2 regions of the Pseudoalteromonas sp. NJ631 genome follow, and region 2 is predicted to be linked to the other one. Evidence: predicted binding sites of a transcription regulator. Region 2 holds the regulator's gene; the other holds the start of a gene.
What was found. Region 2 encodes LexA, which represses DNA repair genes until DNA is damaged. Its sites were predicted from a motif close to TACTGTATNNNNATACAGTA; they were not measured.
Positions count from the first base shown of each region.

Region 1: the regulator LexA is predicted to act here: its motif matches at 3,611-3,630, upstream of dinB (DNA polymerase IV).

Region 1 covers NZ_AKXJ01000001.1:808,842-816,883, reverse strand. Annotated here, with positions in the region: gene A587_RS0103845 (SIMPL domain-containing protein) at 1-394, shown strand, start outside; gene A587_RS0103840 (LabA-like NYN domain-containing protein) at 479-961, opposite strand; gene A587_RS0103835 (hypothetical protein) at 1,002-1,691, opposite strand; gene A587_RS0103830 (NUDIX hydrolase) at 1,765-2,277, opposite strand; gene A587_RS0103825 (aldo/keto reductase) at 2,364-3,416, opposite strand; gene dinB (DNA polymerase IV) at 3,638-4,693, shown strand; gene A587_RS0103815 (carbon starvation CstA family protein) at 4,819-6,504, shown strand; gene A587_RS0103810 (M17 family metallopeptidase) at 6,574-8,042, shown strand, end outside.
Region 2 covers NZ_AKXJ01000022.1:52,193-60,234, forward strand. Annotated here, with positions in the region: gene A587_RS0122965 (COX15/CtaA family protein) at 1-694, opposite strand, end outside; gene A587_RS0122970 (hypothetical protein) at 704-1,195, opposite strand; gene A587_RS0122975 (SURF1 family protein) at 1,188-1,916, opposite strand; gene A587_RS25475 (DUF2909 family protein) at 1,929-2,225, shown strand; gene A587_RS0122980 (cytochrome c oxidase subunit 3) at 2,131-3,006, opposite strand; gene A587_RS0122985 (cytochrome c oxidase assembly protein) at 2,996-3,574, opposite strand; gene ctaD (cytochrome c oxidase subunit I) at 3,574-5,148, opposite strand; gene coxB (cytochrome c oxidase subunit II) at 5,148-6,290, opposite strand; gene lexA (transcriptional repressor LexA) at 6,651-7,265, opposite strand; partial or broken gene A587_RS24880 (IS630 family transposase) at 7,706-8,042, shown strand, end outside.

The DNA.
Region 1 (8,042 bases), on a different contig from region 2:
CGCCCAAGAGTACGGTCAAAACAATCAAGGATTTCGCTATGTGGCAAAAGCCGGTGTGACTGTGTACTCCAATAATCCAGATAAAGTCTCGCAAGCACTAGGGCAGTTAAGTGAGCTGGCCAAACAAGGTATTGCTATCACCAAAGACGACTATCAAAATCGGGTTGAATATTTGTTTACTGGTCTTAATGATATTAAACCTGAAATGGTGCAAGAAGCCACACAAAAAGCTCGAGAAGTGGCGGTCAAATTTGCTAAAGATTCCGATTCTGTGCTTGGCAAAATAAAATCGGCAAGGCAAGGACAATTTAGTATTCGCGACAGAGACAGTAATACGCCACAGATAAAAATCGTGCGTGTTGTGACGAGCGTGGAATATTACTTATCGGATTAAAACGCGTGTATTGCACAACCAAGCAATCAAAAGTGACGAATTCGTCAACAAGCAAAGCCGCTGCTATCAAGGAGCTTTGCTTTTTTATTTCTTGCCAATCAACAATTCGTTTTCGATTGGTATAAACTCACTGGCGGCACGGATCAGTGAAGCGGCAGTAAGCTGCGGCACGCCGTAAACTTCGACTCGGGTATGGTATTTATCTCTGAGCTTATTCGCGAGTAAATCAAAATCACCATCGCCAGTAACTAGAATTATCACATCGGATCCTGACGCGCATTCCATGGCATCAATGGTAATGCCAACATCCCAATCACATTTTGCGGAGCCATCGGCACGTTGAATATAAGGCTTTAACTTCACCTCAAAGCCAATCGCTCGCAAGATATTTTGGAACTGTCTTTGCTTGTCGTCACCCCGTTCGCTGGAATAGGCAATGGCTTGATATACCTCGCGATTAGCCGTCGCTTTGCGCCAAAACGCATTATAGTCGAAGCCTGTTTGGTAGGCTTGCTTGGTGGTGTAATAAACATTTTGGGCGTCAACTAAAATGGTGACTTTTTCCATAATGGACTCTTCGCAATAGATTTGCTTTATGATAGCAAGATTAGCGTTTGTTTAGCCATTTACTCATTGCGGCGTCATAGGCTTTTTTAATGGCACCGCCATCGCAAGGGCGAGGCGCAGTACGCCAATTCTTATTTAATCCTTCCGGTGTAGGAATGCTTGGGTCGGGCCTAACTTCAGCGTAACACAGGCCATTTTCCCGGTAGACTGTGTATTGAGACGTAGACTCGAGTTGCTCTCTTTGCATGCTCGCAGCAGTGGTTTGATGCGTTTTAGGCACGGTGATCCGCTGCGGCTTTTCTTGGCTTTGGCTGAGTACAACGTCACTCGGAGCGCGCTCTAAAAGTTGCTGACGAAATTGAGAGATTGCTTTGCGATGGTCTAATTTTTTAGGTTGCGTGACGACCGCTGCTTTGGTTATGTGCTGGGTTGTATTTTCAACCGCAGGCTTTTTTGGTTCTGCTTGCGCAGTTTTTAGTACTTCAACTGTATCGTCCGGCAGCGTCGGTTTTAACTCCTCTACTGGCTTATTTTCAGTTATCGTCGGTGTCTCAATGCGCTCCATCTTGGGCTTGGCAGGCTCAATAACCAAATAGGTTTTCATTGCCTTAATTTCTACAGGCTTTGAGGGGATATAAATACTTTGCTGCAGATACCAGCCGAGCAGTAGATGCAGCACAATAGAGGCGATAATGGTGAAACTAATCAGGTTGTGTTGGAGCAGCCGCATTATTCTTATTAAATCCTTGAGTCATGCGGAGTTAGAGCTTAATAAAGACTTAATTGTTCCCTCAATAGGCAAATTAATCTGTGACTAATTGCGCGGAAATGTGTTTTAGCAAAGTGAGTTCACGTAAAACGGACATCCCTTTGTTATTAGCATCATTGAGTTTTGCTTCGTTATGCGCGATGGCTTGGTTTATGTTGATCCACACCGGCTTCATACCATTGGCGTGTTCATAATCCTCCATCGCTGGCGCATCAAATTCGCCACAAATCTCACAAACGTAGCAATAAGAAATAATATGCACATTGTCATGATCGGGTTTATACCAAGGGCGGTACTCTTCGTAGCGACCAAAAGGAGTCAAACCTGTGATGGATACGGCACCCGTTTCTTCTTTTAGCTCGCGCTCCAATGCTGCTTCTAAGCTTTCACCCTCGTCGACGCCGCCACCTGGCAAGGTGTAATCGTCATAACGTTTGGTGTAAAGCATAAGGATGTCGTTGCCTCTAAGGACAATGGCGCGAGTAGTTTTTCTGGTAAAGCAGCTACCTTGAAGTGGAGTGACTGGATTGTTGTTTAAGCTTTGCATGGGGGGGTTAACTTCAATTTAGGTAACAAAAATGGGTTTACAAAGCGATACGCCAGCGTAAAAGCGGCGTATCGCGAATGAAGATATTAAAACGGAGCAGGGTACGCTTTAAATACCGTATCAATCTCGGCTAAAGATTCTGCACATAGCGGCTGTTCAAACGCTTGAATATTTTCTTTAAGCTGTGCCATGGTTGTCGCGCCAATAATAGTTGAAGTCACGCCATCGACTTGATTGCACCAAGCTAGCGCCAGTTGCGCTGCAGTCATATTAAATTCTTTGGCGATTTCTAGATACTTTGCAACGGCTTCTTGCGCTAGTTGTGTATCCCTAAATAGGCCTTGTCTTTGCACTAAGGTAAAGCGGCTGCCTTCAGGTCTTGCGCCCCCTAAATATTTACCGCTCAGCATCCCACCAGCCAGCGGCGACCAAGGTAAATAGGCAATATCTTCGTTTACACAGCTCTCAATTAAGTAAGGCCAATCTTTGGCATGTAGCAAGCTAAACTCATTTTGAATTGAAACCGGCTTAGGTAGATTGTGCTGCATCGCCAAATTAAGGTAAGTGTGAATACCCCAAGGCGTATCATCAGAAAGACCCCAATGGCGAATTTTACCTGCTTTAATACAGCTCGCTAGGCCCTCTAAAATATCTAGCATGCCAGCGCGTTCTTCGTCGTGGTCAAGTGCACTCAAAGGCACCATACCTGGCCATTGTTTACCAAAGTGCGGTGAAGTACGGTTTGGCCAATGTAGTTGGTAGAGGTCGATATAGTCGGTATTCAGGCGCGCTAAAGAATCGTCCACCGCTTGGATCACTGCTTGTCCCGTAATAGGGCCGCCTTCACGGATCCAAGGCAAACCGCTTCCCGCAATCTTGGTTGCAAGCACGAGCTTTTCGCGCTTTTCTTGGTGGCGCTTTAGCCAATTGCCAATGATGGCTTCGGTTTTACCATAGGTTTCAGGTGAGGGAGGGACCGCGTACATTTCAGCGGTATCAATGAAGTTAATACCACGGCTTAGTGCATAATTGATTTGCTCGTCGGCATCATGCTGGTTGTTTTGTACGCCCCAAGTCATGCTTCCTAAACAAATGCGCGAAACTTCTAATGGGCTACTACCAAGTCGTGAGTACTTCATGCAGGCTCCTGATTGATTGCTGAATGATTAAATATAGCCAAAGTAACGGATTTAGTACTTTGAACTGTATTGATATTGTTAGCATTATCTCTGTTTTGCAGTGCAACTTGCAACAGACATCCACACAAGTATAGCCCAGAACACTAAGGCTTATGTTCAAGATTGCAACAGTTGGAAAATTAGCACATAATAAACACTGTTTATTTAGACAGTGTTTTAACGTGCGTAAATTTATTCATATTGATATGGACGCGTTCTATGCATCGGTAGAAATGCGCGATAACCCCGAGCTTGCAACAGTGCCGATGGCGATTGGTGGGCGGAGTCATCGTGGGGTGCTATCCACGGCTAACTATATTGCTCGGCAATATGGCGTGCGCTCAGCCATGTCGAATTATCAAGCGAAAAAACTCTGCCCTCAGCTGGTGATTGTACCGGGGAGAATGGAGGTCTATAAGGCAATATCGCAACAAATTCGCGCTATTTTTGCCCGTTATACTGAGCTCATTGAGCCACTGTCTTTAGATGAAGCCTATCTAGATGTCACTGAGTGTCAGCAATGTAATGGCAGTGCAACGCTTATTGCCGAGCAGATACGAGCGGATATATTTGCAGAAACGGGCCTTACAGCTTCAGCGGGAATTGCGCCAATCAAGTTTTTAGCCAAAATTGCCAGCGATGAAAACAAGCCTAATGGTCAGTGTGTTATCCCGCCTCACCAAGTGAGCGCTTTTATTGATGCGTTACCCCTTAAAAAAATTCCAGGTGTAGGTAAAGTGACTCAACAACGTTTGCTAGCCATGGGACTTGAGTATGGCCGAGATATTAAGGCACTGTCTGAAATTCAGTTACGCCAATCATTTGGCAAGTTTGGCGCTGTATTATGGCGGCGTTGTCAAGGTATTGATGAGCGCCGAGTTGAGACCGATAGAGTGCGCAAATCGATAGGCGTTGAAACCACATTTGCAGAAGACACGCTTGACCTTGATACTTTAAAGCAAGTCATAAAAGAAAAACTGTTACCTGAACTGACTCGCCGAGCACAGCCTTATTTACAGCGCGGCTTTAATAAGCTTGGCGTTAAAGTGAAGTTTTACGATTTCACCCAAACCACCAAAGAATGCCAATACCAGCATATTGATTTGCCCGTTTTCGAGGAATTATTGATTGAGGCGATGTCACGGCAAAAGTTTAAACCTGTGCGCCTCGTGGGCTTGCACTTAGGACTAAATGAAAAGTCTAACACGCAAGCTCAATTGGGACTTTTTGATGGCTAATTCTGACCTACCTAGACTAAAAGATAACTGCAATTAGTTTAATTTGTGCTAGCTTCGAAGTTGTCGTGCAACAAACTAATCACGCCAACTGCGTGTAATTAAAACAACAACAAGAGGTAAGCATTATGCAATCCATAATGATCGTACTCTTCGGCATCATAGGGATGTTATTTGGATGGTTTGTCTATTCCAAATTTATTGCTGAAAAAATATTTAAAATGGATGACAACTTTGTCACGCCGGCGCATGAGCTTGAGGACGGCGTAGATTATGTTCCTACCAACAAAGTGGTATTGTGGGGGCATCACTTTACTTCAGTCGCGGGCGCTGCACCAATTGTAGGTCCAGCTATCGCTGTGTATTGGGGCTGGGTGCCAGCAGTACTTTGGGTTGTATTCGGTACCATATTCTTTGCGGGTGTCCATGATATGGGCGCGTTGTGGGCAAGTGCTCGCCATAAAGGCAAGTCGATGGGCGCGTTGTCTGAAAGCGTGATTGGCAAGCGCACGCGTTCATTGTTTATGATAGTGGTCTTCCTTGTACTGCTCATGGTAAATGCCGTGTTCGGCGTGGTGATCGCAAACTCCTTCGTGGGTAACCCAAATGCGGTATTCCCCGCTTGGTCTGCTATCGTCGTGGCGCTTATTATCGGGCAATTGCTGAAACGAAAAGTGCCGCTAGTACCACTCTGTATTATCGGGGTTATTGTGCTCTACGCGACCATTTATATGGGCAGTAGTATGCCGATCACCTTACCAACCGAAATGTTTGGTCTAAGCGACAAAGCCAATTGGATCATCATTTTGTTTATCTATGCTGCCGTAGCGTCATTGTTACCGGTTTGGATGCTATTACAACCTCGTGACTTTATTAATGGCATGCAGCTGTTAGTGGGATTGATCCTGCTTTATGGTGCAGTATTTGTGGTGATGCCAGATATCACCGCGCCTGCGTTTAATACCCAAACAGTGGAGAATACGCCAAGTATTATCCCGCTATTATTCGTAACGATTGCCTGTGGTGCGGTATCTGGTTTCCACGGTATTGTTTCGTCGGGAACGAGTTCTAAACAACTAGACAAAGAAAAAGACGGCCGTTTTGTTGGTTACTTAGGTGCAGTTGGTGAAGGCTCATTAGCACTGATCACTTTGGTCGCCGTGAGTGGTGTGATGCTCGCAGTATCGCCAGAAGAGTGGCACGAAATTTATAGTCATCTTGGTGCCGGCAGTGTATCAGCCTTTATTAACGGTGGTTCAAATCTTATCAGTACAGGTTGGGGACTACCAGTCGAGATCGCATCAACCCTACTTGCCGTTATGGTTGTACTTTTTGCAGGCACTACCATGGATTCTGGCGTTAGACTTCAGCGTTATATTATTCAAGAGTGGGGCGAGATCTATAACATCAAGTTCCTGAACAACGGTATCATCGCGACTTTGTTGGCCGTTGCATGTTGTTTGCTACTCGCCTTTGGCGCTGGTGGCGCATCGGGTAGTGGTGGTATGGTGATTTGGCCGCTGTTTGGTTCAACCAACCAAATCTTGGCAAGCTTAACCTTATTGGTTATCTCAGTATATCTTATTAAACTAGGGCGTCCCGCTAAGTACACCTTGATCCCAATGGTATTTGTGCTGGTGATGGCATTTTTTGCCGGAGTGATCAAGCTAGGTGAATACTACCAAAAAGGCAATTGGCTGTTGGTTGTGCTTGATGTCATCGTGCTGGTGGTCAGTATTTTAGTCATGTTAGAAGCTTGGTCTGTGATCAGCAAAACCAAAGCGAAACCTGATGAAGCCCGTGATATGTCGTAGTTCCCTTGGAACTTGACCACAAATCACCTATAGTCGGCCCTAATTCTAATATAGAAAAGGGCCGTTTTTATGTCTTTTCCAATCGCATTACCTTGTAACACCCTATTTGAAAGCGATGCAGATGCTATCGTTGTTGTTACTCATGATATTCAAAACCTTGGCTGTGCAGAGCTTGACGAAGTTGCTGCACCATTTTTAGCTGTGGATGCGCGCATTGCGCAAAAGGCAAGCCTGCTTGTTTCAGACAAAGTACCTGGCAAGCGTTTGGTGATTGCGCCAACCGGACCACTCGACAGAGATTACGATGACGTTCGTCGTTATTTTGAAGCGGCAAAGGCTGGTATTTTAGAAGCGAAAGCGGCTGGTGCGGTAAAACCTGTGCTTGCTGTTGTAAATGTGCCTGCTGATGATCGTTACGAAAATGCGCGTGCTGTAAGCTTTTTAGGTGCTTGCCAAGGCTTATGGCAGCCATTAGAAGCACGTGAGTACCGTGGCGAAGTGATTGAACCAATCGAAGCGATTTATGTTTTTGAAGCGTCAGCACAATGCTGTGATCAACTGAGTGCAATCGCTGCAGGCCAATATGCTGCGCGCGATCTGTGTGGTACAGAACCTGAGCGCATGGCACCACCTCGTTTTGCTGACTACTGTGTCGAGCTATTTCAAGGTTCAGCGGTAAACGTTGAAGTTATCGCTGATCGTAAAATTATGGATGAGCAATATCCACTCCTAAGCACGGTAGCGCGTGCCTCTTACGCCGTTGAGCGTCACCATCCTCGTGTTGTAAAAATGGCATACGAGCCTGAAGGTGACGTCGAACGTACTCTTATCTTTGTTGGCAAAGGTCTTGTGTACGATACTGGCGGTGCAGACTTGAAAGTGGGCGGTTTTATGGCGGGCATGAGCCGTGATAAAGGCGGTGCGGCGTCAGTGGTTGGTTTTATGGAAGCAGTTGCTAAGTACCAACCAAAAGGTATTAAGGTAATTGCTTACCTTGCCGTGGTTCGTAATTCGATTGGTTCTGACTGTTTCGTGCCGGATGAAATCATTGAGAGCAGAGAAGGCGTTTGCGTTCGTATTGGTAACACTGATGCGGAAGGTCGCTTGGCGATGGGTGACTTACTCAGTGAAGCGAAAGACTTAGCCCTTGGTGAGAAAAACCCTGAAATCTTTACGGTTGCAACACTAACAGGTCACGCAGCGCGCGCCATGGGCCCTTACAGTGCCTATGTTGAGAATGGTCCTGCACGAGCTGCACAAGTATCTCGCAAGATTGCAGATATGGGCGACTTATGGGCTGACTGCGCGGAAGTATCGCGTAGCCGACGCGAAGACTATGACTTTGTAAAACCACGCACCCTTGCGGATGATGTGCTATCGAGTAACAACGCTCCATCGGCGGTTACCGCTCGTGGTCACCAATTCCCAATGGCATTTTTGGCAATTGTTGGTGGCTTAGACAAGCATGGTTGTAATGCTGAATTGCCAATTCCGTATGTACACATGGATATTGCAGGTAGCGGCGTTGAAGGTGGCGA
Region 2 (8,042 bases):
AAACACCAAACTCATAAGTCGCTGAAGCTTCAGGAAGCGTAAATAAACTCTGCCAAGAGAAAAGTTGCAGATTGTCACATAGCGGCAACCCTGTACAATGTGGAGCAGCATAATTGGCTGCAAGCCACCCACCAAGCGCAATTTGTATAATCAACACACCAAGAGCCACATAACATAAACGACAGGTAAGGCTAGTTACACTAGCAGTAATAGTGGTGTATTTCAGCCTTAAAACCAATAACACCAGCAATGCAAGAATACTAAACCCACCTAGTAAATGACCCATCACAATAACTGGCTGTAAATTCATCGTCACGGTCCACATCCCAAGTGCCCCTTGAAATAACACAAGCAATAGCAGTAAGTAGTAGTGACGATTAGGGTTTTTTGTTTTTTGCTTCTTGAATAGCCTTATGCATGCAAGTGCCAAAATAAGTAACCCGAGGAAGCTGGCAAAATAGCGATGGATCATTTCAATCCAAGCTTTTTCTGCTTCCACTTCTAAATGTGGAAAATTGTCTTTCGCCGCAGATAGTTCATGAGTCTCATTTGGTACTGTTAAAAAGCCGTAACACCCAGGCCAATCTGGACACCCAAGTCCCGCATCACTTAAACGTGTGAAGGCGCCAAGTGTCACTACCGTTATTGCGACGAAACAGGCAAATATTGCGATTTTTATTCTTACCTTGGACATATTTACCTCCTAACTTGAACGAGAGTAGTTCAATAATTTCTTCAGATCACTCAGTAGCCCTTTTTGTACACTTCGTATTTCTTCTAAGCTTGCTACTGGTGCATACTTAAGTACAAATAACCCAGTTTTATCAACTAGGTAGAGATAGTTTTCATCTAACTGGTTGAGGTATATCGGCAAAGAAGTAGCGTACTCAATACCTTTTTCATTTCGCTCTTGTAATACCACAAGCGATACTTTCTGCTGGTTTTTCCCCAGCGCTAAATACAAATTAGGTAAGCTATCTAGCAGTAAAGAACATTGCTTATTACACTGCTTTGGTCGCTGATAAACGATACTCCACTCAGTATCTAAAACCAGCTCTGATTGGCGAACCTCCTGACTTAAAAATTCACCGTGATTAGTCGTGCTATGTGGTATCCAGCCGACCTTTAAGGCAACAAATGCCAATAGTAAGGGGAATACGAACAGCCCTATAAACCATGCCGCGCTTTTAGACATCTTTATTCTCCTTTTTTGAAAGTTTCCAGCCAATTACTACCGCGGCCAAGGCAATAAGCAACCACTGTAAAGCATAAGCTTCATGTTTTTGCGGTGACATTACTACCGGTTGATAATGGGGCTCAGTTCCATCAAGTCTATTTTTAGTCATGTAGGCAATTAGAGGTAAAAGAGGTTTACCTGACTCCGCAGACAAGTAATCAACATCAATATACTGAATCACAGATTGTTTTGTTGTCTCCTCAGCCGCAGACTTAGCTAAGGTGAACCGCTTACTAGCACTAGATTTGATATAGACAGGCAGAGAAACGGTGCCACTTGGAAGAGAGAAAACGGTAGGCACGCGACTAGCCAGCTGAGGCACAAAACCTAAATTAACAGCTAGATACTCATCAGTTTCGGAAATTTTTATAATGCCAATTACATCAAAACCGACTCGGCCTTTCACGACTTGATTATCTAAATACCAAACCGCATCGCCTACAAAACTCCCTGTAATCGACACTTCAGCATTAACATATTGCGTGAGCGGCTGGGATGTTACTTGCTGCTCATTAGCCACGCCTAGCGATTTTTCAATCTCAACTTTATGCTGCAACACATGTTTTTGCTGCGCTCTTTGCCACTGCCAATAAGAGAGCGAGCCACATAAAAGAACAACGATTAATGCTGCCAATATGGGGGGTTTTGATCTACCTTTAAAAAGTGCACCTAAATCCATCGGACACCCCTTATGATTAAAATTATTATTGTTGTATTGCTACTACTCGTTTTTCTAAATCTATTTAGAGCTATGCTAGTCATGCTCAAGTCAGAGCAACAAGAGTCGATGGCGAGGCTATTGCAACAAAGAGTTTATGCATCAATAGCTGTCGTACTTCTAATCTGTCTTGCCGCTCAATTTGGCTTTATAAAGCTACACTCTTCACCCGTTGTTACAACACATAAACAAATACAAACAGGCACAACCAAACAACATCAACAAAATGCCAATACCAAGCCCCAGCTTGAAAAGCAAAGTGATTCTTAGCGGTAAAGTGACCCTTTAATACCCTTATCCATATAACGAAAAGAATGATCGCGCCAAGTGTGACGTGAAAACCATGAAATCCTGTCAGCAAAAAGAACGTATTACCGTAAACTCCCGACTGGAGAGTTAACCCCAGATCTTGGTAAGCGTGAATATACTCTTCCACTTGCAAGGTTAAGAATGCGACGCCAAGTAGTACTGTTAACCCTAAGAACGCCTTCACTTTCGCCCTTTGCTCTTTTTCTAAAGCTACGTGAGCAAAGCTAAGGGTTACTGATGATGCTAATAGAATAATCGTATTGATCAGCGGAAGTCCCTGCCAACCCATAGCTTGAGTGACAGTTCCATCTGGAGTTGTGAGCAATGGCCATACAGCTTCAAATTGAGGCCACAAAACCTCATTGGTACTGGCGTTATTACTTGCACCGCCTAACCACGGCACAGCTATCATTCGAGCATAAAAAAGTGCGCCAAAAAAAGCAGCAAAAAACATAACTTCGGAAAAGATAAACCATCCCATTCCTTGCTTGAACGAACGATCCATTTGGGCAGAATATAATCCAGTTTGAGATTCTTGGATCACATTCCTGAACCAACCAAAAATCATATAGATCAGCACAGCAATACCCACGAGCAGTAGCATTACTCCACTATTACTGGTTGATTTAAGTTGAATAATCGTTAAGCCAGCGCCAACAGCGATAAAGAAAAGTGCAAAAGCCCCGACGATTGGCCATGGACTTTGCTCAGGCACGTAATATTTTTCTTGTTCATGGTTCATATTTGAACTCCTCTCGAGCGGCCAGCATATTCAGTCCATCACTGTCTTGTTTGCTAACTCGCTCTGTAATATCAAACAACGTATATGAAAGCGTGAGTTCCTCAACATCACTTGGGAGCTCCGTATCTACATAGAACCTCAAGACAAACTCAACTTCTTCTTTGCCTTTCATTGGTTGCTGATCAAAACAAAAGCAGGCCATTTTGTGTAAATACTTTGCCGCTTTCCCTGGAGACACTGAAGGGATCGCTTGCAACACACGCTCACTATCACTCAAATTTTTTGCAATGAATTTGACATCGGTTAGCTTACCGGGTTGAATTCTAACCGAATGCTCGACTGCATCGACCTTAAATGGCGCCTGGCTTTGACTATGCGTTGTGAAGCTCACATCTACTTGTCGACTTTGCACAATTGACTCGCTCTGCTTGGCGATTTCCATGGATGGCTTACCATTTAGGCCTGTGACATCACAAAAAACGTCGTATAGAGGAACCAGTGCAAAGGCAAAAGCAAACATACCTAGCGTCAACAAAATTAGCTTCTTAAGCAGGCGTCCATGTTGCATTATTTAATCTCCGGTGGCGTTGAAAAGGTATGATAAGGAGCCGGAGATGGTACTTGCCACTCTAATCCCTCAGCCCCATCCCACACTTTCCCTGGGGCCTGCTCTCCACCTTTTATACATTTATAAACCACTGCAACAAACAACAGTTGAGAAAGACCAAAAGCAAACCCTCCGATACTAATGATCGCGTTGAAATCAGCGAACTGTAGAGCATAATCAGGGATCCGCCTTGGCATGCCAGCAAGACCAACAAAGTGCATAGGGAAGAACAATACGTTCACACTAACCAAAGAGAGCCAAAAGTGAAATTTAGCCAATTTGATATCAAACATGTGACCTGTCCACTTTGGTAACCAATAATATGCGGCGGCCATTATTGAGAATACTGCACCCGTAACCAACACGTAATGGAAATGCGCGACAACGAAGTAGGTATCGTGATATTGGAAATCTGCGGGCGTAATTGCTAACATCAAACCGGAAAATCCGCCAATTGTGAAAAGTACGATAAACGCAATGGCAAAAAGCATGGGCACCTCAAAACTAATAGCACCTCGCCACATTGTAGCTACCCAATTAAAAACCTTAACGCCAGTAGGCACAGATATGAGCATAGTTGCATACATAAAAAACAACTCACCAGCTAAAGGCATGCCCGTAGTAAACATATGATGAGCCCAAACGACGAACGACAACAGAGCAATCGACGCGGTTGCATAAACCATTGATGCATAGCCAAACAGTTTCTTTCTTGAAAATGTCGGTACTATCGTAGAGATTATGCCGAAGGCAGGTAATATCATGATGTACACTTCAGGATGACCAAAGAACCAGAATATATGCTGGAACATAACAGGATCACCACCACCTGCTGCATCAAAAAAGCTCGTTCCAAAGAACTTATCAGTCAATACCATAGTCACAGCGCCAGCGAGTACGGGCATAACTGCAATCAGAAGAAATGCAGTGATCAGCCAAGTCCAGACAAATAAAGGCAACTTCATCCATGTCATACCTGGAGCTCTAAGATTGACAATGGTCACGATAACGTTGATAGCTCCCATAATAGAGCTAATGCCCATTATATGGATCGCAAAAACAAAAAATGCTGTATTGTCATTGCTATACGTTGTAGATAGTGGCGCATAAAAAGTCCAACCGAAAGCAGGCCCGCCGCCTTCCAAAAATAACGACATCAGTAAAATTGCAAATGCAAAGGGTAGTATCCAAAAGCTCCAGTTATTCATTCTAGGTAGCGCCATATCAGGAGCACCAATCATCATTGGGATCATCCAGTTGGCAAGGCCTGTAAATGCGGGCATGACTGCGCCAAATACCATTATTAGTCCATGTACTGTCGTCATTTGATTAAAAAAATGCGGATCTACAAGCTGCAACCCTGGTTGGAATAACTCGGCTCGGATCACCATCGCCATAGCACCACCGATTAAAAACATGCTTAGTGAGAACAATAAATACAGTGTTCCAATGTCTTTATGATTGGTGGTAAACAGCCAGCGCTTTAAGCCTTTGGGAGCTGTATGGTGTGAATGTTCTTCTACGATGGCACTCATTACTTACCCTCCTCTAATGCATCTATCTCACGCTGTATTTGACTTGGCTGAATAACATCGCCGGTGTCATTACCCCAGCTATTTCTTTTATAGGTGATAACCCCCGCGATCTGTTTGATTGTTAATTGCTTTGCGAAAGATTGCATCGCAGTTCCTGGGCGGCCTAAAAGGAGAATATCTATATGAGCTTTAATATCTCCAGTGACGACTTTACTCCCTTTCATTGCAGGGAAGACACCTGGTAGCCCAAGCCCCGTTGGTTGATGGCAAGCTGCGCAATAAGCCATGTAAGTTTGTTCACCAACCTCCATTAACTCCTCTTTCGAAAGAGTTTGTTGGGCAACTGCTTGTGACTCAGCTTCTGCTTTTGCTTTTTCAGCTTTAGCATCGTTAAGCCAACTATCAAATTTATCAGGACTTACAGCCTCGACGACGACTGGCATAAAGCCATGATCTTTGCCACATAATTCAGCACATTGGCCTCTGTAAATTCCTTCATCGTTTACCTTTGTCCATGCCTCATTTATAAAGCCTGGATTGGCATCCTTCTTCACCGCAAAATCAGGCACCCACCAAGAATGGATGACATCATCTGAGGTCATCAAAAAGCGAACTTTCCTATCGGTGGGAATAACTAAATGCTTATCAACTTCAAGCAGGTAATTTTCATTTTTTTCTTTAAGATCACTAATTTCATCTTTCGAAGTAGAGAGTAAGGAATAGAACTCAACATCGTGCCCCATATACTCATAGTGCCATTTCCACTGAGAACCTGTGACTTTAATGGTCAGATCAGCTTTACTCGTGTCTTCCATAGCAATAAGCGTTTTTGTGGCTGGTATTGCCATACCAATGAGTATCAGGAAGGGAATTGCAGTCCAAAGTATTTCCACTTTGGTGCTTTCATGAAATTGCGCTGCAACAACGCCTTTTGACTTTCTGTGTTTTATAAGCGCCCAAAACATAATCCCAAACACAATCACACCTATGACACAACATATTAGAAATATGGTCATGTGAAGCTCATACACTTGATGACTAATGTCTGTAACACCTTGCCTCATATTATAAGCGCTGTTAGCAAGTGAGGGCATGGCGATTAGCACTGCGATGAATGCTACAACTAATCGACAAATTTTCATTTGACGTCTCCTTCAAGACAACTCGTGGTTGTCTTTTGTTATTATTGGATGACTGTCATATTGTCTATTTGTACATAGACTTACTGCACGACTATTAACCAATTAGTCAAAAAACAAACAAATTGCAAGATTTTTGAGAAGACCGACTTTAGAATCAAAACTGGGGACTATAGGGATTAAAACGAAGAATGATGAAAAATAGTGTATAAAGATCAGAAAACTAAAAATATTACTAAATGATTAAAGTCACTATAATCATCCTACTTTCACATAGTTAGAAAAGTTAATTATCACTTTTTAAACAAAATATAGTTAAAGCAAGCGCAACTTTATCTTTAACGCTACGCTCGCTCTCAAAAACTACATCCAGTCAGCACTTCGGATAACGCCGACGGCTAACCCTTCAATGGAGAAATTTTGATGCTCAAGATCCACTTCAATCGCATTAAACTCTTCATTCTCAGCATGCAATAAGACTTTCTTTCCTTTCTTTTCAAAACGTTTAACTGTCACGTCCTCTTCTACACGAGCCACTATCACTTGGCCATTTTCAGCCACTTGAGTACTGTGAACAGCCAGTAGATCACCATCCATAATGCCAATATCCTTCATGCTCATACCATTAACTCTCAAAAGATAATCAGCATTAGGTTTAAAAAAACTCGCATCTACATTACAGTGACTTTCTACATGTTGCTCTGCCAGAATAGGCTCACCAGCAGCAACACGACCGATAATAGGTAAACCAAGTTGTTCGGATTCATCCTCTACAAGTCGAATCCCTCGGCTTGCACCAGGGACCATTTCGATAACTCCCTTTTTCGCAAGCGCCTTAAGATGTTCTTCCGCTGCATTTGCACTCTTAAAACCCAAAGCATCAGCTATTTCTGCACGAGTTGGAGGCATGCCAGTATCTTTTATGAATACTTTTATTAATTCAAAGATTTGTTCTTGTCGTTTTGTTAGAGGACGCATTAACTGGTGTTCCATACAGTGGTTTATTTACTGTAAGTATATACAGCTCAAAAAAAATCGCAAATGTTTCTTTATTCGACATATTTTAAGTGTACTTGCTGATAGCATTAATTAGAGTAGCATTTAACAAGAAGCGAAGTCCGTGCCTCAAAGCATAACCTACGACCCTAAGCAATAAGAAATAGATTATTAAGATTTTGGGCTGATAAACTACCTCCTACCATGTTGCACTTTGCTAATACTGTGCTGGGAGCGCATTTACTTAGGTTTAGAATATTTTTTCAGAACTTCATTGCAAACCATCGGCGGATAAACCACCTCGCACCATGTTGCACTGTGCTGATACTGTGGTAGGAGCGAGTTTACCTCGCGAGGTTTTAATACCATTCCGTAATGATTTGTGATCTAATTGTATTTATTTTCCAACTGACAAATAAACTTTGAATACTCATACTTCTGCCGAACTTTTCAAGTTAGCTAAATCAGAAAAAGACGCGCGTAAAAAGATCCGCTATTTAGCGGTCGCGCACTACCGTGATAACCACAATAAAACGCAAATTGCTGCCATGCTGCATGTCAGCAGAAGAATGGTAAATGAGTGGGTAAAGCGCTACCTTAATGAGGGGCTTACTGGCCTTGACGCTAAAAAACCTATCGGTAAACGTTGTTATCTGAACGATACGCAGCAGAAACAACTTTGCCAGTATATTGAAAAATACAGTCAAAATGACAACGGTGGTAGGTTGACAGGGTATCGTATAAAGCAATACATTGAAT